3 regions of the Vibrio rotiferianus genome follow, and region 3 is predicted to be linked to each of the others. Evidence: predicted binding sites of a transcription regulator. Region 3 holds the regulator's gene; each other region holds the start of a gene.

Region 1 (7,866 bases), on a different replicon from region 3:
GACAGCACGTCGTGATCAACCAAACCAGACACGTCTTCGACTTTATCGATCAAAGTAATGTGATAGCCCTGCTCGCACAGTATTGCGGCTTGTACCCAACTTTCTGATTCCCGTGCTTGTTCAAAGCTTATCAATAGACATTTTCCTTTTGATGCAGCTTTATTCTCTGAATCAACCACTAGCGCGAGACGAGTAATCAAACAGGTTTGGAACAAACCAAGTTGTAGTGAACGCAGCGAGACCTTCACTAAATCTAATGCTTCAAATACTGGATTTATCAGCTGTTCAATCACAATATTAAGTGGGTACTCTTTTAATACGTTAGATAAGAGCGTTTCTGTTTTGCCACGATTAAGCTCCGACAAAGCTTTCAGCATCACTTCAACTTCTTCTAGGCGTTGGTTCTCTGTTGTCACATCAACGTCTGATTCTTGTCCCAGTAGCCCTTTCACCTTACCGATAGCAACGCCTTTCGCTAGCCACCCCTGAATCTCTCGGATTACGTCCAGATCCTGTTGGCGGTATAAACGATGCCCTTTTTCCGTTCTTTGCGGTTGAATCAAGTTATAGCGTCTTTGCCAAGCGCGCAGAGTAACGGGCTTTACACCCGTTAACTCAGATACATCTCGAATCGCGTATAGTTTTTCTTCCTGGCTACAATCCATAACGAAGTCTCATCTCCTGTGGGTATGGTTCTAGGTATTTCTGTTTTTGTAAGTACGCATCTGGGTATGCGTTGAGATAGTGCTTAATTAACGTTAACGGGGCAAGTAATGGTAACAAACCAGTACGGTAATCACTGATCACTGTCGCTAGTTCTGCTTTTTCATCACTGTTCAGTGAACGCTTAAAGTAACCTTGTAAATGCATCAACACGTTGGTGTTGTTTTTACGGCTCGCGCGGTTTTGTAGTGCTTTCATCAAACCTAGGCGATATTCGTTATAGAACTCTTCAATTTCATAGTTCGCCACATCGGCCACTAAGCGCCCAAGAGAACGGTACGATTCGGGGTGATGCGCCATCAGCGTCAGCTTGTAGCGCGAGTGAAACTCGATAATTTTACCGCGGGTTGGCTCTCCATCCATCGACTCATAAAAATCATTCAAACAGTAAACGCGAGTAATAAAGTTTTCTTTCAGTACCGGATCGTTGAGGCGACCGTCTTCTTCTACTGGTAACCACGGCATTTTTTCTATTAACGTTTTGGTGTACAAGCCAACACCTTCTTTTGCCGCGTTGTTTTTGCTGTACACCTTTACACGTTCCATGCCGCAAGTCGGCGACTTAGCGCAAACGATGTAACCGCACAGCTGCTCACCTTGTAGTTCGTTCACTTTATTTTCTGAATAAGCGAGCATGTTGTCTGTGTGGTCGTTGTCTGGATTTTTAGTCTCAACTAAGGCGATTCGTTCTTCGTTACTCACTAAACGAATAGTAGGGCGAGGTACCGACATGCCTACACCTACTTCAGGGCAAACTGGCACAAAGCTGAAGTAGCCGTCTAATTCCTTCGTTACGAAGTTGCTGATTTTATGTCCTGAATCGAAACGTACTCGTTGTCCAAGTACACAAGAACTGATACCGACTTTGATTGAAGATTCCATAACGAAGCATCCTATACAAAATGTTTTGTTGTATAACTTATAGCAAGTCAATTTAAATTGTACAAGAAAATAAATTGTACAATTTAATCGTTTTACTCACTCTCCTCGAATATCGATCAGAAACTTTGAAGAAAAATTTTTGTGGTTAAAGCCGAGATTTTGTGCGCGCAATCGACAAACTGCTCAAAAGCAAATCGATTGCCTTTTTGCTTTCAACAGATTTAGTTATCAACAGAATAATTGAACACTAAAACCCATGATTTTGTGACTTATCTCTCAAGGGTGTATTGCGTGTCCCGATATTATTACCCCAACGAAAACGAACAAGTTCAACAGAATTGGTAATAGCCTTCTATAATAAAGGCGATTTATCAGAACAAGACTTTGGAGAGCACTTATGGCAACCCCACACATTAACGCACAACCAGGTGATTTCGCTGAAACAGTTCTAATGCCAGGCGACCCGTTGCGCGCTAAATACATCGCAGAAACTTTCCTGGAAGATGTAAAACAAGTTTGTGACGTTCGCAACATGTTCGGCTTTACTGGCACATACAAAGGCAAGAAAGTGTCTGTTATGGGTCACGGTATGGGTATCCCATCTTGCTGCATCTACGTACACGAGCTAATCGCTGAGTACGGCGTGAAAAACGTTATCCGCGTAGGCAGCTGTGGTGCAGTACGTGACGATGTTAAACTAATGGACGTTGTTATCGGTATGGGTGCTTCTACAGACTCAAAAGTTAACCGTATCCGTTTCAACAACCACGATTTCGCAGCAATCGCTGATTACGGCCTTCTAGAAGAAGCTGTTAACCAAGCGCGTGCTCAAGAAGTACCAGTTAAAGTAGGTAACGTATTCTCTGCAGACCTATTCTACACACCAGAAGCTGACATCTTCGAGAAGATGGAAAAACTTGGCATCCTAGGTGTAGATATGGAAGCAGCAGGTATCTACGGCGTAGCTGCAGACCTAGGTGCGAAAGCTCTAACTATCCTAACAGTTTCTGACCACATCATCCGTGGTGAAAAACTAAGCTCTGAAGAGCGTCAAAAGTCGTTCAACGACATGATGAAAGTTGCTCTAGAAACAGCAATCAACATCTAAGAAATACTTAAGTAGTAATTTGCAGCCGGGGCCTGACCGGCTGCCTGAATTATCCCGAGGGGGCGATTGTGTCTAACGGCGAACTGCCAAAAGACGCAGATGGGTTACAACTCAACTTTTGTAAAACATTGGCGTGTGACAACTTTGGATTGAGTGATGCAAAACGTTATGTGTTGCAACATGCTAACCCTAAACGTCCGGCGATGGTCTGCCGTGAATGTGGAGCTTTCCCCCCCTTACTTAACAATCGCGATGTAGTGAATGAACTTCATCGTCTTCGTCACGTACACAGTGATGGCTTGCCTGCATGTCGCAACGATGAATGTGACAACTTCGGACTTTCAGTCCACACCCACAAACACCTTTACCATGCTTTTGGCTACAGCGGCGATCGTCAGCGTTACCGTTGTAAAGAATGCCAAAGCACCTTTGTAGATAAATGGTCTGGTGCTAACAAGAAGCTACAGTTTCAAGAAAACCTGATGGGTTTGTTGTTTACAGGTTATTCCGTACGTGAAATCTGCCGTAAGCTCAGTATCAACCCAAAAACGTTCTACGATCATGTTGATCATATTGCTAGTCGTTGTCGCCGTAAGCTTGCGACTATTGACGCTCGCTGGGTCAATCATGCTGACCACTATGAACTTGCCTCTAACTTTGTCTCTCTTCAGCCACAAAGCAACAATGGCGTTTATTGGATCGTTTCAGGGGAAGCGCACTCGGGGTACATCCTGTGTCAACACGTAAACTATTCCTCGAATGAAGAGCCTGTTGGCTCTATTGATCATAACCCTTACGAAGACATTTCACGTTTTGTGTCTCAAGATTACACAGCAGAGGCCAGCGAAGCACTACCAGAGCCTTCAACAAAGCTACGTGAACGTATCGACCAAAAATACCAAACCATTTTGGCGAGAGGCAATGTGGAAGATCCTCTTGGTAATTTCTCAGTATTCCATTACCCATCCAAAGGGGCATTGATCAGGCCTCCTTATACGTCTTACGCACATTATCTCCACGTTTTGGATATGTGTAGCTCAGAAAAACGCGTGTCTATCTACATGCCACAAGACCCACTGCTCCGCTCTGCAGCGTTGAGCGTTTGTCTATCACGTATTCAACAAAAAAATGTTGATCTTTTATACGTAGAAGAAGATCCAGAATGGGACATGTCGGCACCATTTGGCAAAGTAGATATTGCATATATGAGCTGGTGGCGGGATCGTTGGGCTATTTCATCTCAAAACAGCGCACACAAAGGCATTTGCTATTTAGCAGGGGACAGAAATACCCCTGAATCGTGGTTCAACATTGCAACGACGAAGCATATTCAGTTTTATCAAAACCGTTTTCAATTGTTATTTGAGAGCTTCATCAACGAGCCACGTCGCAAATTGAGACCTGGGGGGCTTTTGCCTCTTTTAGATATTTTCAGAGCTTGGCATAATTTGTGCTATCAGGATAAACAAGGACTGACAGCGGCGCAGCGATTAGAAGTAACGGATGCGCCACTCACTATCAAACAGCTGTTGTCCTAATTATTTGACATATTACTCAGTTATGAGTGGTAATGTCCCAACGTTTAGGTATACATTACAGTATTCGATACCTTTTCTGTTTACATAATGCACACTCATATATGTAGACATCATTAGGCACGTTGTCTGTTCGATAGTCATGGATGTGGACTTTGGATAAAAACCAGTTTCAGTTAGAAGCTGAACTCAATGAGCTAAGAAGGCATATCAAGCCTAGCCCAGCAGCAACATTGCAGCTTGCAGAGCAATGTAGAGTGCGTGCGGAACAAATCCTGTTTCCAGAAGGCGAAATCCAGTCCCTTCTCATCATGTCTCACTGTTGCTGGTGCGTGATGGAGTATCGAAAAGGTCTAAAGCTCATCAAGCAAGCCTACAATATACAAAACCAACTCGATACCGACGACTTCCTACCTGAAATCCTCCATGTCTTTGCTCTACAGTACTGGGGCCAAGCAAAGTATTACTCAGCACAGCAATACTGGATCAACGCGTTAGAGCAATCAGCCTTGGTTGACGACACCGCAATTCAAATTGAAGCCCTCGTTGGTCTCGGAAATGTATGGCGAATTACCAATGATCACGCCCTTGCCGCCTCCACGCATGAACTTGCCGTCAAAGTGGCAAATAGTGTGCGCAATGCCCCTCTAGAAGGAAAAGCCCGTATTCTGTTGGCTTGGGATTACTACCTTCTTAACCAATTTGTTGAGATGCTCACCGTTTTAGACGGGGCCTCTGAAGTCCTTAAAGATCACGACGACAAAACATGGCAGGCAGAGATATGGGATTTTAAAGGGCTAGCACTGTTAGGCCTAGAGAGACTCGATGCCGCAGAAGAAGCAACTCAACGCGCTCATACTCTCGCAATGGAACATGATCTTGTCTGGATGAAAGCGCATTCTTGTATAAGCCAAGCGCGATTGCAGTTGCTACGCAAGAATACATGTACTGCTAGCGAATTGCTTAAAGCTGCTGAGCAGTCAGCGCTCGCTTTTGATAACGGTGAGTTACTGAGCCAGATTTGTTTCCAGCAGTCTCGTGTAGCAGAGGAACAAGGTGACCACCAAGCGGCATTTCTTGCATTCAAAAAATATCGCAAGTACGCGTTAAAAATGCTCAAAGAACAAACTCACCGCCTCAGCATGGACAAAGCGCGCAGCTCAAAACGACAACTGGAGCAACGGGCTCGCAAATTGATCAATCGAATTCAAGCTCAGTATGAATACAATCCTGAAAAGCAGTTTTCGAACGTGGTATCAGAGACTTACTGGTGGGAGAAGCTCGTTCTATTTAAGACCGAGTTAGCACGTTCCAACCACGCCGTCATTATGATTGAACATGATGACCCCGCATACCTTGATATTTGCACCGAACTCGTTCATTCACTTACCACGACGAACGACCTGATTTCTCGATTGAGCACCAATCGCTTAGCAATGTTAGTCGCGGATAAAGGTGATGCCGCCGAGCAAATATTCCATGTCATCCAATCAATGATAAAAATTTACCCTTGGGCAAGAAAAGGCCTAGCTGTAAAGCAACCAATTATGTATCTACAGGATATTCTTACTTTCCCGTTCACATTAGAACAACTTGAAGAAAATCGTGCAGAGGCATCATAGATGGAACAACTATTAAATAAAGTCACCGATGCTGGACTAGACCCAACTTCTGTCAATGGTGAAGAAGCTTTAATTCTCTGGTCTCACGTTCGTCAACACGTTGCATCAACAAATAGAGAAAAAGCTCACTGCTATATTATCAGTGCTGAATACCGAGCCGAAATAAAGCAAGTAACAGAGAGCATTCAGGAATTAAAACTTGCTTTAGACTTGTTGAGTCTGCCTGAAGATGCCGAAGACATCCTAACAATAAAATCCAGTTTGAGTAACAGAATGGTAGAAATCGGAGAGTATGCTCAAGCGCTCAATGAGTACACCACCACCACTACGATTGCGGTGGACTATGGATTTATTGATGAATACGTGAAAGCAGTCATCGGAATGGGCAACTTATGCGATGCGTATGGCGATCACAACCGAGCATTGCGGTACTACCAAAAGATCGATGCCATTGATCATGCTATTAGCAGTCGTTCATTGAGACTGAGATACAAGCTTTATATGCTCGCATGTTACATCAAGCTACGTAGGAGTAACGCGGCAGCCGAGCTTTTGGTTGAGTGTGAAGAGCTGAGTATTCTTGTTAGTGATAAAAACCTAACAGGACAAATTCGCTTGTATCAGGCCAAAATACACCGCTTGAACCAAGAATATGATAAAGCACTGCTCGCTCTCGCTAAAATCCAATACACAGTGGGCAACCTTCACACCCCATGGCTGTCTACAATGGTGAAAATGGAGGTCGCAAGTTGCTTGAGCTATTTTGGTCACAAACAACTTGCAAACATGTTGCTTTCATCGCTCGCTAAGCGTATTCCCACTCAATCGTCACCTATTTTGGCGAAGTATTTTTATAACGCTATGAGCAATGTGTGTGCATCTCAATCTTATTTCAAAGATGCCCTCACATATGAAAAAAAAGCATTCCAAATCGAATCCGATTTGGTCAAACATATTCCTATAAGTGAACTAGGCTCCGCACAACTAAGAAGGCTCTCACGTTTTGAGCTACAGCTTAAACTCATTTTATCTGAAATCGAGAACAAAGAGCTAAAAGAGACAACACAGCAACATAAAAATACCGTGGCTCAGCTTCAACAAGATGTGTTTACCGACCCACTCACATCACTGCATAACCGTCGTTGGTTGGAGGTGAAGCTGAAGGATTTGTTGCTCCACGACACCCCTTTTGCACTTTTGGTGGTTGATATCGACCATTTTAAGTCGATCAATGACGAGCTAAGCCACTTAGTAGGCGACAAAGCGATTCAAAATGTATCAAAAGAACTAGCAAATTATTTCAAATTCCGGGGAGCCTCTTGTGTCCGATTCGGTGGTGAAGAGTTCTTGGTCATTCTTGAAAACCACGAACTCGAAATGGCCGAAATGCACGCCGAAAACTATCGAGAGCGTATTTATCAGTTTGGCTGGCACGAGATCTTGGGGGAACGGGGCTTAACTGTTTCTATTGGCATAACCACTCACCACGAAGGAGAAAACACTCAACGTACCTTCTACCGAGCGGATAAAGCACTCTACCGCGCCAAAGCGAATGGTCGAAACCAAGTGTGCACTGAGCTATAAGCCAAGTCCTCAGCGATAAAAATCCCTGAACAACAAAAACGCCCCAACCATAACTGGGGCGTTTTTGCATCTTTCTTCAACTTACTAATGAAAAGCTTAAAGGAAGAACAGCGAAATACCACCGAGCGCGACTAATGTCCCTATCACGCTCTTCGCTCCTACCTTTTCGCCTTTCATGGCGTAAATCACCAAGATAAACAGCGGGCTAGTGGCAATTAAGGTTTGTGCGATCGCTGGGTTCGCGTATTTCAAAGCGATTTGTTGTAGCCAAAGCGCAAGGAAGGTACCGACAAAAATCGCCAATAGCAGCCATCCCATGACCTTCTTACCCATCTCTTGAATATGTTGCTTGATGCCTTTAAACGGTGCAGGCTCAACAACTTTAATTACCAAGCAAACCGCAACCACACCA
Region 2 (7,866 bases), 1.4 Mb from region 3:
GTCAAATCACAGGCGTAACGCTATCAAATGGTGAAGAGATTAAATCTCGTCACGTGGTACTAGCGGTGGGTCATAGTGCTCGTGATACGTTTGAAATGCTGCACGACCGTGGCGTTTACATGGAAGCAAAACCGTTCTCTGTTGGTTTCCGTATCGAGCACAAACAGTCGATGATCGACGAAGCACGCTTTGGTCCAAACGCAGGTCACCCAATTCTTGGCGCGGCAGACTACAAACTGGTTCACCACTGTAAGAATGGCCGTACGGTTTACAGTTTCTGTATGTGTCCTGGTGGTACGGTTGTTGCGGCAACGTCTGAAGAAGGTCGCGTAGTAACCAACGGTATGAGCCAATACTCTCGTGCAGAGCGTAACGCGAACAGCGCAATCGTTGTGGGCATCTCTCCAGAAGTCGATTACCCGGGTGATCCGCTAGCGGGTATCCGTTTCCAGCGTGAACTAGAATCGGGTGCTTACGCACTAGGCGGCGAGAACTACGACGCACCAGCACAGAAAATTGGTGACTTCCTGAAAGGTCGAGATCCAAGTGCGCTGGGCGATGTTGAGCCATCATTCACTCCAGGCATCAAACTGACTGACCTATCAAAAGCGCTACCTGCGTTTGCTATTGAAGCGATTCGTGAAGCAATCCCAGCGTTCGATCGTAAGATCAAAGGCTTTGCTTCTGAAGACGGTCTACTGACTGGTGTTGAGACGCGTACGTCTTCTCCAGTTTGTATTAAGCGTGGTAAAGACTTCCAGAGCATCAACCTGAAAGGCTTCTTCCCTGCAGGTGAAGGTGCTGGCTATGCTGGTGGTATCCTTTCTGCGGGTATCGATGGCATTAAAGTGGCTGAAGCGGTGGCGCGTGATATCGTTGAAGCGATGGAAAATGCTTAATTTATTCGAGTAATAATACTTCGAAAGCCAGCCTCATTTGAGGTTGGCTTTTTTGTTTGCACTGCATAGCTAATTATTTCTAACTTGAGTTTTTATTAACTCGACTTTATCTCGACCTCTGCGCACGCTAAATATTTTCACTGTTCATCACCAGACTGAGTTTTGCACCCGAGGTAAATAAATATGCAACTGTGTATTTATTGTTTTGTCTTATGTATCAGTTCGGATAGAGATCAATAGACTAAATCTATAGATAAAATTGCTAATTTCCATTTAGTAAAATCAAGAAATTAGACGACACTTATCTTAAAGGCAGCAAAAACGTGCCGCTAAGGAGATAAGAATGCACTCACTAAAAGTTAAAGATTACATGACATTGCAAGCGGTGACGTTCACCAAAAACATGTCGCTAACAGCGGCTTTGGATAAGGTGATGCAAAGTGTTACTCTAGGTGGACCAGTTATTGACGAAAACGAGAAAGTCGTAGGATTCCTTTCTGAGCAAGACCTTTTAGACAAACTCGTTAAAGCCAGTTACCACTGTCAGGATACACATACTGTTGAAGAGTGTATGCATGACGATGTACTTTCTGTGTCACCGGAAATGTCGATCATTGAGTTGGCCGATATGATGAAAATAGGCAAGCCCAAAATGTATCCGGTAGTGGATGACAAAGAAAAATTGGTCGGCGTGATTACAAGACGTGATGTACTTCGAGCGATAGGTAAGTCTCTAAACGAGTGCTTCCAGCATCCTGTTTAAAACCCAAATTAGATCCCCAGTTACCTCAAGATGCTCACTTCAGCTCTTGGTGTTACTTGAAGGGTAAAACTAAGACGAAAGGCGCCTCGGCGTCTTTTTGTCGTTGAGGAAGAATATGTCTACCCAAGACGCGAAGTTTGTCCAAGGTTCCACTATGCGTCACATCTTAGTGATGTCAGGTGCGGGATCAGTAGGATTGATGGCCCTGTTTGTTGTCGACTTACTCGATATGCTGTTCATCAGTATGTTGGGGCAGGTTGAGTTGGCGGCTGCCGTTGGTTTCGCAGGAACACTGATTTTCTTCTCGACTTCCGCGTCTATCGGCACGTCGATTGCGATGGGGGCTTTGGTCTCCAAGTCTATTGGTGCAAAGGACTTCGATCGTGCGAGGTTGATGAGCGGTAGTATTATGCTGACCGCCTTTATGATCAGTTTAGTGATCACTATTGGTATGTACATCCATATCCCTGAACTCTTAGCTGCAATCGGTGCAGAGGGAGTGGCCGCGGAGCGTGCCGAGGCGTATCTTAACATTCTATTGCCAAGTGCGCCGATACTGGCGTTGGGTATGTCAGCAGGTGCAGGTTTACGTGCTGCTGGAGATGCTAAACGCTCTATGTGGGCGACCTTATCAGGTGGTATTGTTAATGCGATTCTTGACCCATTGTTCATCTTCGTTTTTAAATGGAATGTGGAGGGGGCTGCTGCGGCTTCGGTTATTGCTCGTTTCACAGTATTAGCGTTCTCTCTTTATCCGTTAGTCAAAGTGCACAAACTGGTTTCTCTTCCAAACTTCGATATCTTTAAAAACAACCTCAAGCCAATTTTAGCGATTGCTGTGCCTGCGATTATTACCAATACTGCAACGCCTATTGGTAATGCAATTGTGACTACTCATATCGCTCAATTTGGCGAAGACTTCGTCGCAGGGTTTGCGGTGATTGGGCGCTTAACGCCAGTTTGTTTCGCGGTGATTTTTGCGCTTTCTGGTGCGGTTGGTCCTATCATTGGGCAGAACTTTGGTGCGGAGCGTATGGATCGTGTTAAGCGTACTCTGACCGATTCTTTACTGGTGACCACGATTTACACCCTAGGTGTCTGTGCTTTGCTTTATGTGCTGCAAGATTACATCGTAGCAATGTTTAGCCTGACGGGTGATGCCGCGATTATTGTTATCGCATTTTGTACCTATATTGCCATTACGTTTGTCTTCAATGGGACTTTGTTTGTCGCCAACACTTCTTTCAATAATCTCGGTAAACCGCTTTATTCCACGGCATTGAACTTAGGTAAAGCAACAATTGGCACTCTGCCTTTCGTTTACTTTGGATCGCAATGGTACGGAGCACTTGGCGTGTTATATGGACAAGCGGTGGGTACGATAGTGTTTGGGTTGCTGGCGTTAGTTGTCCTGAACAAACACATTAAAGACCTGATGCAAAACTTCGGAGAAGAAGATATAGAAGACGATCCAGCGATCACTTGCGTCAATACTCAACCTTTTTGCTCTCACGATGCGGTATTGATTGATGAAGTGGCAACCGCTTTGGAAGAAGAAAAAGCATAAATTTCGTCAATTGAACATAAAGACACTTGACCTTGGAGTTAGCTCCAAGGTTTATTCTTAGCAGTAGATAAAGGTTTATCACCAATAAGGAAAGTGAATTATGTGTACGAAACATCAAGGTTGCCAATCAGGCAAAGTCAAATCTACGGTGGCAGTAGGTGCAAGTGACTCATGCTGCGCACCGGCAAAGCCAATGCTAAACATTACCCAAGCAACCGTTGCTGTCTCAGAAGAATCTTGTTGTAGCGGCGGAAGCTGTAGCTCGGATTCTGTTGACGACGAAGGCCCTGCCGAATCCCTCGAGTCCACCATTCGTCATAGTTGGCTAGTGTCGGGCATGGATTGTCCTGCCTGTGCGCAAAAGCTAGAGAAGGCCATCTCTTCTGTTGAGGGGGTTACAAATGCCAAAGTCTTGTTCGCGACAGAAAAGCTAGTGGTCGATTTTGATAACCGAGCACTTGCGCCAGTTATCGAGCAAGTTTCTCAGCAAACCGGATTCCCACTGACTTCGACAGATGCGCCAAAACCAAAAGCCGAGAAAAAGGGTTGGCTGGGCGTTATCAAAGACAATGTTCAGATCCTCTCTATTGCAGGTGCGATGGCGTTTGCTGGCATCATTTCCGATTTCAATCCAACGCTAAGTACTTGGTTGTTTACTTTGACGTGTTTGCTTGGCTTGTATCCGGTTGCGATGAAAGCCATTAAGTTGGCCCGAACAGGTACGCCATTTGCGATTGAAACATTAATGAGCGTGGCGGCGTTAGGTGCGCTTTATCTTGGTGAAACCGCGGAAGCGGCGATGGTGCTATTGCTTTTCCTTATTGGTGAAAAGTTAGAAGCATATGCATCATCTCGCGCTCGCAGCGGTGTTCAAGCATTGATGGATCTCGTACCAGAGAATACAACGCTGATTGTTGATGGTGAACGTCAAGAAGTGCCAGCGTCACAGCTTCAACCAGGTGACGTGATTGAAGTTGCGCCTGGTGGCCGTATGCCTGCGGACGGCCTGCTTATGACTCAAGCAGCCAGCTTCGATGAGAGTGCATTGACGGGCGAGTCCGTTCCGGTAGAGCACAACGAAGGCGGTAAAATCATGGCGGGCGCTGTGGTTGTTGATAAAGTCGTGCAAGTGAAGGTTACCTCTCGCCAAGGTGAGAATGCAATTGACCGTATCCTGCATTTGATTGAAGAAGCGGAATCACGCAAAGCGCCTCTTGAACGTTTCCTAGACAAGTTCAGCCGTTGGTACACACCGTTAATGATGTTGGTATCGTTACTAGTCATTATCACGCCACCATTGCTATTTGCTCAGCCTTGGGAAACTTGGGTATACCGTGGTTTGGCATTGTTATTGATCGCGTGTCCATGTGCTTTGGTTATCTCTACGCCAGCGGCGATCACTTCTGGCTTAGCGGCGGCGGCAAAACGAGGCGCGCTGATCAAAGGTGGTGCTGCGCTTGAACTATTAGGCCGCGTTGAATCTGTTGCTTTCGACAAAACGGGCACACTGACACAAGGTAAACCACAAGTAACTGACGTAGTGCCGATAGATGTGACTGAAGAGCAATTGCTTCGCTTAACGGCATCGATTGAGATTGGCTCAAGCCACCCACTGGCCATTTCGTTGGTGAACAAAGCGCAAGAGCAAGGCATCAACATTCCTGAAGCTGCAGACAAAACCGCGCAAGTGGGCTCTGGTGTGACTGGCGTAGTTGAAGGCAAATTGGTACAGGTTATTGCACCATCGAAAGCCGACTTCCCAATCTCACAACAAGTAGAGCAGCAAGTCTTGGCGCTGGAAGGGCAAGGTAAAACCGTGGTTATCGCACGCCACGATCACCAAGTGATAGGTTTGATTGCTTGGCAAGACACGCTTCGTCAAGATGCTCAACAAGCCGTTGCTGCATTGAAGAAACTGGGTATTTCATCTGTGATGCTAACAGGTGACAACCCTCGCAGCGCCGAAGCAATTGCGAACCAAATTGGTCTTGATTACAAAGCGAGTTTGTTACCAGCAGACAAAGTGCACTACGTGGAAGAGATTTCAGCGCAGCACACCGTTGCGATGGTAGGCGATGGCATTAACGACGCACCAGCAATGAAAGCTTCAAGCATTGGCATTGCCATGGGTGGTGGTACTGACGTTGCACTCGAAACCGCTGATGCCGCGCTGACTCATAACCGTTTGATTGAGCTAGCAGGCATGATCGAGCTATCACGTGCGACGCTCAATAATATCCGTCAGAACGTTGCGTTGGCTCTAGGACTGAAAGGCGTGTTCTTGGTAACGAGTTTGCTAGGTATAACAGGCTTGTGGGTAGCTGTGTTGGCCGACAGTGGAGCAACAGCTCTTGTTACTTTGAACGCTCTGAGATTACTTCGTTTTGAATCTAAGCAAGTAAAATAACCATTAAAGTGAAATGAAAACTGACCTGAGGCAGAAGTGTCTCAGGTTTTTTTATGCCTATTAAATCGATACAGCTTTGGTGTTTGTTTCGTTTGGCAAATCACTTATTCCTATGCAACGAAATGATCTTTAGCTCCTTGAAGTGTGATCTAAACCGTTTTTATTTGAAAGTGTGGTTTTATTACATTGTTTCATTGTGATTGCGATCACTCTATGTTGGTGAAAGGTTCGCTACAGTGCATCTGTACCCAACAACTTATTAATGAGCTTATTGTTTACAAAATAAGCCACAACAAGGAGCGACTTATGTCTCAAGCTGTATTCCATTTAGGTATTACTGAAGCTGATCTTAATGGTGCAACTCTAGCAATTATTCCTGGTGATCCAGCACGCGTACAAAAAATCGCTGAAGAAATGGAAAACCCTGTATTTCTAGCAAGTCACCGTGAATACACGCTATACCGTGCAGAGCTAGACGGTAAACCTGTTGTGGTTTGTTCTACAGGTATCGGTGGCCCATCTACTTCTATTGCAGTAGAAGAGCTAGCGCAACTTGGTGTTCGTACTTTCCTACGTGTAGGTACTACAGGTGCGATCCAACCGCACGTAAACGTAGGTGATATGATCGTTACTACAGGTTCTGTTCGCCTAGACGGTGCGAGCCTACACTTTGCTCCAATGGAGTTCCCAGCGGTAGCTGATTTTGAAATTGCTACAGCAATGAAAGCGGCAGTAGAAGAATCTGGTGCTGCAGTACACATGGGTGTGACAGCTTCAAGTGATACTTTCTACCCAGGCCAAGAACGTTACGACACTTTCTCTGGGCGTGTTGTTAAGCGTTTCCAAGGTTCTATGCAAGAGTGGCAGGACATGGGCGTTCTGAACTTCGAAATGGAGTCAGCAACACTGCTAACTATGTGTGCAAGCTCAGGCCTAAAAGCAGGTTGTGTGGCGGGTGTAATTATCAACCGTACACAAAAAGAGATTCCAGATCATTCAACGCTGAAAGAAACGGAAGCTCGCTCAATTAAGGTTGTAGTTGAAGCGGCTCGTAAGATGCTTTAATAACAACGGTTAGTTGGCATTTAAACAAACGGGAAAAGCCAGAGGTTCGCCTCTGGCTTTTTCTATCTGTCGGTTTTGTGTTGAGTGTTAAAGGCAGTGAATCTGACGCAATAAAAAAGCAGCTCGAGGCATTGGTATCGACGATTAGATTTCGTCAGAACCGCCGGCGGCTTCAAACCATGCACTTAGATGTGTCTTCAGATCTTTCAGCTCATCTGGACCGATAAGTGCCAACCCTAAGTCTTCAGCGCGTGTGATGTCATTATGGCGTAGCGGACGGAAGCTAACCAACATAGCACGTGCTTGTAGGCCACCTAGAAGGTCACGCAGTGATTCAAGCTTGTACAAGGTATCGTCACCATCATCACGCATACCTTTAGTCTTACATTCGATAATGTGCAGCTTGTTGTTTACTACGGTCGCAACATCCAGTTCATTACGAACCTCACTTTCACCGAGTTTGCGATAGACTTGAACGTTTAATGAACGATCTTGGATGGTTGGCATCGTATCTTGGATCTGCTTAACCGTGCTATGAACTAAGGTCTCTAGCCATTCACCATTTGAAAAGCGGCGGGCGTCTTCATCAGCGAATGTTAAAATGCCATTTTCATACGTAGCTATCTGAGCTTCAACCAAGTCGGTTAGTAGCATGTTCAGTTCACGGTAGCCTTGTTGCTTCTCAGAGAGCTCTACATCCAGTTTTTGCTCTTTACGGCAGGTGGTTGCAAGATAGTTTAGAGTCGCAAGACCAGGGCCAAGCTCAAGGGCATTGGAAGCCCAACGTTCGCCTAATTCATACAGTTTTTGATCTAGCTGAGGAGGAAGGTCAACGTGGTGGAATTCGCCTCGAGCACCAAAGATAGTCAGGTAATCAGAGATAGTGATGTGATCTTCTACTTGGCTGTCTTCTTTGCCATCAGGATATAGCCAGCAAAGCTTGTCACTATTTGGCTCTACCACAAAGATTGGCCAACGGTATGTACGGAACACTTCATACACAGAAAGCAATCGGTGACGAAGGCCACAGCTTGCGTTCAGTTTTACTTCTTCGCCTCGGTCATGGAGGTCTTTTGCCAATTTATGAATCGATTGTTTAATCAGAGAAGTGTTTACAACAGAAGGAATTTCAAAAAACTCGGACGTAATTTCTCGCTGCTCCAAC
Region 3 (7,866 bases):
TGTCGAAAGCTGGGCGCAGAACACCTTCAACAAGCATTTTCGCTTCCAGTTCCGAATATTCATCATCCATAAATCTATAATAAATCTATACTTAGACTTATATAAATAAGAGTATACGTTTGTTGGCATTGAAGCTCTAAGCAGAACCAATCTCTCAGACTAGCGGTAAGGATTGCACAAAATCTCTGCTTAGTTCATGGCAAAGCTCCATCAAACCCTATTCGCGTAAGCACAGAGACCAAAGTGGCGTGAATAACGATAATACTTAAATTGATTGGTACTAAGTATGACCCAATTTTTCGCAGCAGCTGGAATTAAAAACCCACACCTTCAAACGCTTTTGCCGCGCTTTATTCGTAAAAAAGCGTTGTTTACCCCTGTGTGGCAAACTCTCGATACCCCTGATGACGATTTTCTAGACTTAGCATGGTCAGAACAACAAGACACTGAAATTGCCCGTAACAAACCCATTTTTGTTCTGTTTCATGGCCTTGAAGGATGCTTTTATAGCCCTTACGCTAACGGCTTAATGAATGCTTTTTCCAAATCGGGCTGGTTATCGGTGATGATGCACTTCCGCGGTTGCAGCGGTAAGCCAAACAAAAAAGCCCGCGCCTATCACTCCGGTGAAGTGACTGACGCTCGTTTCTTTCTCGAGCAGCTCAATCAGCAGTTTCCCAACACCCCTAAAGTTGCAGTCGGCATTTCCCTTGGCGGTAACATGTTGGCGAACTACTTAGCCCAATACAAAGACGACCCGATTTTAAGTGCAGCAACAATCGTTTCTGCCCCGCTGGATTTATCAGCATGCGCCAACCGCATAGAGCAAGGTTTTTCCAAGGTCTACAAACGCTATTTACTCTCTTCACTTAAACGTAATGCGCTACAAAAGCATGACTTGATACAAGGGGAACTTGCGCTGTCTTACAGTTCGATCAAACGTGTTACTCGTCTGTATGAATTCGATGATCTCGTCACCGCACCTCTACACGGATTCAAAGATGCACAAGACTACTACGACCAATGTTCAGGCTTGAGCAAACTGCAGCAGATCACCCTACCAACACTGATCATCCATGCTAAAGATGACCCTTTTATGACTGAAGCGGTAATCCCAAAATTTGTTCTGCCAGACAACATTGATTACCGACTTTACGAAAATGGCGGCCACGTCGGCTTTCTTACTGGTACAGCGCTTAAGCCAAAATTTTGGTTAGAGGAAGCCCTGCCAGCTTATTATGAAAGTATCGCTGCTGAATACCTTTCTACTGTATCCAAACAACAAACACAGTAAACTATTCACGAGTATCAACCGAGGCAAGTAGTACACCATCATCATAAACGTTTGAGGTATTTATGATCATTCCATGGCAAGACATTGCGCCAGAGACATTAGAAAACTTGATCCGCGAATTTGTACTGCGTGAAGGGACGGATTACGGTGCGGTAGAAGTATCATTACAAGATAAAATTGACCAAGTTAGAACTCAGCTCGAGAAGGGGGAGGCAACGATTGTCTTCTCCGAGCTCCATGAAACGGTTGATATTCAACTTAGAGCAAAATAATAACGCCCTCACATTTTACCGTATCCCACTCGATGACACGGGCTTGTTACGTGCTATAGTGGGTTATCGACCGTGCAACATCCGCGTGTTGCACTTTACAGGTAAGTAATTTTCGACAAGGTTTGTCATGTCAGCTAAACACCCAATCATCGCGGTTACTGGCTCCTCTGGAGCTGGCACAACCACGACCTCAGAAGCCTTCCGTAAGATGTTCAATATGATGAACGTTAAGCCTGCATGGGTTGAAGGAGACAGCTTCCACCGTTTTACTCGTCCGGAGATGGATGTCGAGATCCGTAAGGCTCGTGAACAAGGTCGACACATCAGCTACTTCGGTCCGCAAGCCAATGACTTCCCAGGGTTAGAAGAGTTTTTCCGAAAGTATGGTGAAGAAGGCTCTGGCAGTGTGCGTCGCTATCTGCATACCTTTGATGAGGCGGTACCCTACAATCAAATGCCTGGCACTTTCACACCATGGCAAGACTTACCTGAAGACAGCAACGTACTGTTCTATGAAGGTTTACACGGTGGTGTCGTAGATGGTGACGTCAACGTGGCGCGTCACGTTGACTTTCTAATTGGCATGGTGCCAATCGTGAACTTGGAATGGATTCAAAAGTTCGTTCGTGACACGCGCGATCGTGGCCACTCAAGAGAAGCGGTAATGGATTCGATCGTACGCTCGATGGACGATTACCTGAACTACATTACCCCGCAATTTTCTCGTACACATATCAACTTTCAGCGTGTACCAACGGTTGATACTTCCAACCCACTTAACGCGAAAGGCATCCCGAGTTTGGATGAGAGTTTCGTGGTGATCCGCCTACGCGGAATCAAGAATGTCGACTTCCCGTATTTGCTGGCGATGATTGATGGATCATTCATGTCTCGTCATAACACCATTGTGGTGCCGGGCGGTAAGATGAGCTTTGCAATGGAGCTCATAGTGAGGCCGATTCTGCAGCAACTCATCGAAACTGGGAAAATTGGTTAAAAACCTCGTTAATTGAGTGTTTACTTTTCATACCGTGATCATGTGCACAGTTTTGCTTACAAAATCTCAATCATGGCACGATTAAAATCAAGAAATCGTTTCCGAAAAAGGATACTATTTCTAACCGAAACACAAGAGAGCTTGCAGCATATAAAAAGTGCTCTTATTCTAGTAAGCCAATTCAGGCTTAGCTAAAATATGGATAGCGCAAGCGTACCCTGCAGAGGAAGTGAGATATTATGGTTCTAGGTAAACCTCAAACCGACCCAACATTAGAGTGGTTTCTTTCACACTGTCATATTCATAAGTACCCATCAAAGAGCACGCTAATTCACGCGGGCGAAAAAGCAGAGACTTTGTACTACATCGTTAAAGGTTCTGTTGCGGTTCTTATCAAAGACGAAGAAGGTAAGGAAATGATCCTTTCTTACCTAAACCAAGGCGACTTCATTGGTGAGCTTGGTCTATTCGAAGAAGACCAAGAGCGTACAGCTTGGGTTCGCGCTAAATCTCCTTGTGAAGTGGCAGAGATTTCTTTCAAGAAATTCCGTCAACTTATCCAAGTTAACCCAGACATCCTAATGCGCCTTTCTGCGCAAATGGCTCGTCGTCTACAAGTTACTAGCCAAAAAGTGGGTGACCTAGCGTTCCTAGACGTAACTGGTCGTATCGCTCAGACTCTTCTGAACCTTGCTAAACAGCCAGATGCGATGACGCACCCAGACGGCATGCAAATCAAGATCACTCGTCAAGAAATCGGTCAAATCGTTGGCTGTTCTCGTGAGACAGTAGGTCGTATCTTGAAGATGCTAGAAGAGCAGAACCTAATTTCTGCGCACGGTAAGACTATCGTTGTTTACGGGACTCGTTAATCTCGATTAACGTTTAAAAAATTTAAAAGCCACCAAATGTAAGTTTGGTGGCTTTTTCTTTTTTGGGAGTTAGACATTGAGAGTCGAGAGCATTGCACTTCACAACGGACTTCATCCTTTGAGATGAAGCCCTCTCAGATTCCAAGTAAAAACCCTCTCAAAGCGCTCTCGCCTCATATCTATTAACCGTTGGTACTCTCGAAGATCTTATCTGCCGATGCTGCCACAAACCCTGGGTACAACTCACCGTTATCCATTGGGTAGCGTTTAGCAAACTCATAGAAGCCACCAGGAATCACCTCAACGCCTTCAGCAAAGGTCACTGGCACTTTGTCTGCCATGGTCGACGATTGCTCTAGTAGCACCTCTGGCGTGCCTTTTACTTCACCGCCATTCTCGTTAATAGTGAAACCAGCTGTGCGTAGGTGGTCGTTTACCTGCTTCACTTCTTGGTGCTGATTGAGCTGATTCACACTCACTGTGAAGTGGTTAGCTCCGTAACCGTGCGCAGCAAGCCAAGAAGCGTACTCACTCTCTTTCGCTAAGATTTGGAAGTCAGCATAGCTAAGGTCCCACAAACGTCCGCCGTACAAGAAGTCACTGCCTGTCAGTTTAGAAGCATCAACCTGCTCTACCAGTTTATGAACGATGGCTTGTAGCTCTGGTGAGCACTCATCCACTTTCAATTCACTGATGAAGACTTTTGGCTGCTTCGGATCTGGGTGCTCAAAATGTTTTGCCACCAGCTTTTTGCTTTCAAATACGTAATCACCACAGGCTTTATAACCCACTGCCAAGAATGGCTTCGCCAGCGTTTCAATGCCTAGGGGAGCGACATTAAACGTACGTAGCGCAATATGGTCATTAATCAGAGGCTCATCTTCTTGAAGCAGTTGATGAACTTTAGCAGCAGAAGGACAAAGACGTTGAATGTAGTCTTGCCATAGCGATTCAAATAACACATCGGGCGTCATAACGACTCCTTGTTATGAAATGTAGAGTTAGGGGTAAGAGGAAGTTGACCACTCGTTCACAGCCCTAAAGCTGTCCAGAATCACGAACGAGCGGTCATCAACCTGTGACGGTATGTGCGGCATAAGTGCCAGTCAGTCAACACGCGCTGGAGAGTCTTTAGCTCGCCTTTGGCGTTTGCCAGCGCGCTTACCGAAATCCTAACTTGGTAAATAGCTCTGGCAGGTAGAAGCGGCGATACTTTGTCACCGCTTCGTATTTCTCTATTACAGGCTTACACCTGGGCTCAATGTTGCAGGCAAGACCGTCTCTTGTCCCTCCATTGATGCCATTGGGTACGCACAGTAGTCTGCTGCGTAGTAAGCACTAGGGCGTAGGTTACCCGACGCACCCGGACCACCAAATGGCGCATCACCGCTTGCACCTGTTAACTGACGGTTGCGGTTCACGATGCCGGCACGAATGTGGTCAACAAAGTATTCCCACTCTTGGTCGTCGGTTGAGACCAGACCTGCCGATAGACCAAAGCGCGTATCGTTCGCCAGCTCTACCGCTTTCTCTAGCCCTTCGTAGCGCACGACTTGCAGAAGTGGACCGAAGTACTCTTCATCTGGCAACTCAGCAATGTTCGTCACATCGATGATACCCGGAGAAACAAACGCCGCCTCACCCGCTTTCGCTTCGATCAAGCTTTCACCACCAAGTGCTTGCAAGTTCGCTTGTGCATCGAGAATAAACTTGGCTGCCGCAAGCGAAATTTGCGGTCCCATGAATGGCGCAGGCTCTGCAAATGGTTGGTCTACGCGAATATTGCGTGTCGCTTCCACCAGCTTAGTAATCACTGCATCACCCTTGTCGCCAAATGGAATGTACAGACGACGAGCACAGGTACAGCGTTGCCCTGCGCTGATAAAGGCAGATTGGATGATGGTGTAAACCGTTGCGTCTAGGTCGCCGTAGTTATCCGAGATAACCATCGGGTTGTTGCCACCCATTTCAAGCGCCAGCATCTTACCCGGCTGACCAGCAAATTGACGATGCAGAACATGACCTGTGTTTGCACTACCAGTAAACAGCACGCCATCAATGCCTTTCGCATCAGCCAGCGCAATACCAGTCTCTTTCGCGCCTTGAACTAGGTTAATCACACCTTTTGGTAGACCAACCTCTTCCCACAACTTCATAGCGAGTTCACCCGTCCATGGCGTTTGCTCAGACGGTTTGAAGACCACGGTGTTACCTGCCAGTAGTGCTGGCACGATGTGACCATTTGGTAAGTGCCCCGGGAAGTTGTAAGGACCGAAGACCGCCATTACACCCAATGGGCGATGACGCAATACAATTTGGTTGCCTGCAGCTTCACGCGTCGCTTCACCAGTACGGTCGTGGTAAGCACGAATAGAGATCGCGATTTTACCCGCCATCGCTGCCGCTTCAGTGCGCGTTTCCCAAATCGGCTTGCCGGTTTCTTTAGCAATCACTTCAGCGATTTTTTCGCTGTTCTCTTTTACTTTCTCTGCAAAAGCCAACACGATCGCTTCACGCTCTGCAAATGGGCGCTTCTTCCAATCAACGAACGCTTCACGCGCCGCAGATACCGCTTGGTTAACCTGCTCTGCTGTCGCGCCGTTACCTTGCCAGATCACTTCTTGGTTGTAAGGCGACAGAGACGTAAATGCTTCACCCTGACCTTGTACCCATTCACCTGCAATCCAATGTGTCATTGTTTCTATCCTTAAATTCTGTCGTCAGTTACTGCGGAAGAAGGCGAACAAAATCTCCTTCCTCAACCAAGAGTGCATCCGCCAATTCTGGGGCTAGCACTACGCTTTGCGTTTCTGCGTCATACGCCGCTTTCGCTGCCGCAGCGCGGAAGTTCTCGAATGATGAGTTACACATCAAGAAATCTTGTGTGCTGGTATGCTCCGAGATTTTGACTTGTGCGCGGAATGAGTGGCGTACCGATTCGATATTGCGTAGGTCACACTCCACCGTTGGACCACCATCGAAGATGTCGACGTAACCACGGTTGGTGAAGCCTTCGTTCTCTAGTAGCTTCAAAGCAGGGCGCGTGTTGTCATGCACTTGACCAATCACGGCTTGCGCTTCTGGGCTCAGCAGGTTGATGTATATTGGCAACTTCGGCATCAAGTCAGCGATAAAGCCTTTCTTGCCGATACCCGTTAGGTAATCTGCCAGAGTGAAATCGATAGAGAAGAAATGCTCTTGAAGCCACTGCCAGAATGGTGAGTTACCGTTCTCATCTGACACGCCACGCATTTCAGCAAAGATGGTTTCCGAGAAACGCTCTGGGTGCTCTGCCATCATTAAGAAACGACACTTGGACATCAGACGCCCATTCAAGCCACCACGGAATTTCTCACGTAGGAACAAGGTGCAGATTTCGCTGTTACCCGTGTAGTTATTACCAAACGTCAGCAGCTTAACCACGTTATTTACGCCAAGCTTTGGTGACGAGTGCACCACTTTACTAATGTGGTAAGAATAAAAAGGCACATCCCAGCCGATTGAAGCTTCGATACCTGTGGTGCCTGCGACTTCTCCAGTTTCAGATTCAAAGCCCACCATTAGGTAGCCTTCATCACCGGCTTCCTTCACGTCAGGTTTGCCAAAACTGTATTCTGAGTGTTTGATTCGATTGGTTAACAGTTCTTCGTTAACCGGTAGAGATGTAAATCCATGACCTGACTCAACCGCACACGTGTGCAGCGCGTCATAATCCGACATTGCGATAGGGCGAACTACTAGCATCAATACTCCCTCCAGATGCAAGAAGATCCTAACTATATTGTAGGAACAATACCCCCATCAGAGATCCTTGATGGGGGTTTCTAGGTTGACGATAAACGGAGATCGCGCTTAAACCAGCGTTGCGATCGCTTTATCCAGCTTAGCCAAACCTTCTTCGATTTCTTGTTGTGTGATAACGAGTGATGGTGTGAAACGTACGACATTGGCACCCGCAACCAATACCATGAGACCTTGCTTACCTGCAGCAACCAGTACGTCACGCGCACGGCCTTGCCACTCTTCATTCAGTGCTGCACCAAGCAGTAGACCTTTACCGCGCACTTCAGAGAAGATGTTGTACTTCGCGTTGATCTTCTCCAGACCTTCACGGAACATCACTTCACGCTCTAGTACGCCAGCCAGTACTTCTGGTTTTGCCACTTCATCAACAACCGCTTCTGCAACCGCACACGCTAGTGGGTTACCACCGTAAGTTGAACCGTGCGTGCCCACTTTCATGTGCTCAGCCAGTTTTGCCGTCGTTAGCATGGCACCAATAGGGAAACCACCACCCAGTGATTTCGCTGTGCTTAGGATGTCTGGCGTGATGCCTAGACCTTGGTATGCATAGAAGTGACCAGTACGACCGTTACCAGTTTGGACTTCATCGAAAATCAGTAGTGCGTTGTGTTTGTCACACAGTTCACG

The links. Region 3 encodes CRP, which controls carbon source genes, mostly activating them, when cyclic AMP is high. Its sites were predicted from a motif close to TGTGANNNNNNTCACA; they were not measured.
Region 1: the regulator CRP is predicted to act here: its motif matches at 1,869-1,884, upstream of deoD (purine-nucleoside phosphorylase).
Region 2: the regulator CRP is predicted to act here: its motif matches at 5,832-5,847, upstream of udp (uridine phosphorylase).

The regions. Positions count from the first base shown of each region.
Region 1 covers NZ_CP018311.1:499,124-506,989, forward strand. The annotation lists gene BSZ04_RS02415 (MerR family transcriptional regulator) at 1-665, opposite strand, end outside; gene BSZ04_RS02420 (YbgA family protein) at 655-1,605, opposite strand; gene deoD (purine-nucleoside phosphorylase) at 2,003-2,713, shown strand; gene BSZ04_RS02430 (hypothetical protein) at 2,782-4,251, shown strand; gene BSZ04_RS02435 (tetratricopeptide repeat protein) at 4,404-5,870, shown strand; gene BSZ04_RS02440 (diguanylate cyclase) at 5,871-7,454, shown strand; gene BSZ04_RS02445 (DMT family transporter) at 7,551-7,866, opposite strand, start outside.
Region 2 covers NZ_CP018312.1:2,061,946-2,069,811, reverse strand. The annotation lists gene BSZ04_RS18630 (NAD(P)/FAD-dependent oxidoreductase) at 1-899, shown strand, start outside; gene BSZ04_RS18625 (CBS domain-containing protein) at 1,243-1,662, shown strand; gene BSZ04_RS18620 (MATE family efflux transporter) at 1,778-3,229, shown strand; gene BSZ04_RS18615 (zinc/cadmium/mercury/lead-transporting ATPase) at 3,330-5,636, shown strand; gene udp (uridine phosphorylase) at 5,943-6,701, shown strand; gene BSZ04_RS18605 (DUF1887 family protein) at 6,846-7,866, opposite strand, start outside.
Region 3 covers NZ_CP018312.1:100,915-108,780, reverse strand. The annotation lists gene BSZ04_RS09520 (TIGR02444 family protein) at 1-72, shown strand, start outside; gene BSZ04_RS09515 (hydrolase) at 287-1,294, shown strand; gene BSZ04_RS09510 (YheU family protein) at 1,357-1,566, shown strand; gene BSZ04_RS09505 (phosphoribulokinase) at 1,694-2,563, shown strand; gene crp (cAMP-activated global transcriptional regulator CRP) at 2,803-3,435, shown strand; gene BSZ04_RS09495 (DUF1338 domain-containing protein) at 3,618-4,409, opposite strand; gene astD (succinylglutamate-semialdehyde dehydrogenase) at 4,674-6,131, opposite strand; gene astA (arginine N-succinyltransferase) at 6,160-7,179, opposite strand; gene BSZ04_RS09480 (aspartate aminotransferase family protein) at 7,288-7,866, opposite strand, start outside.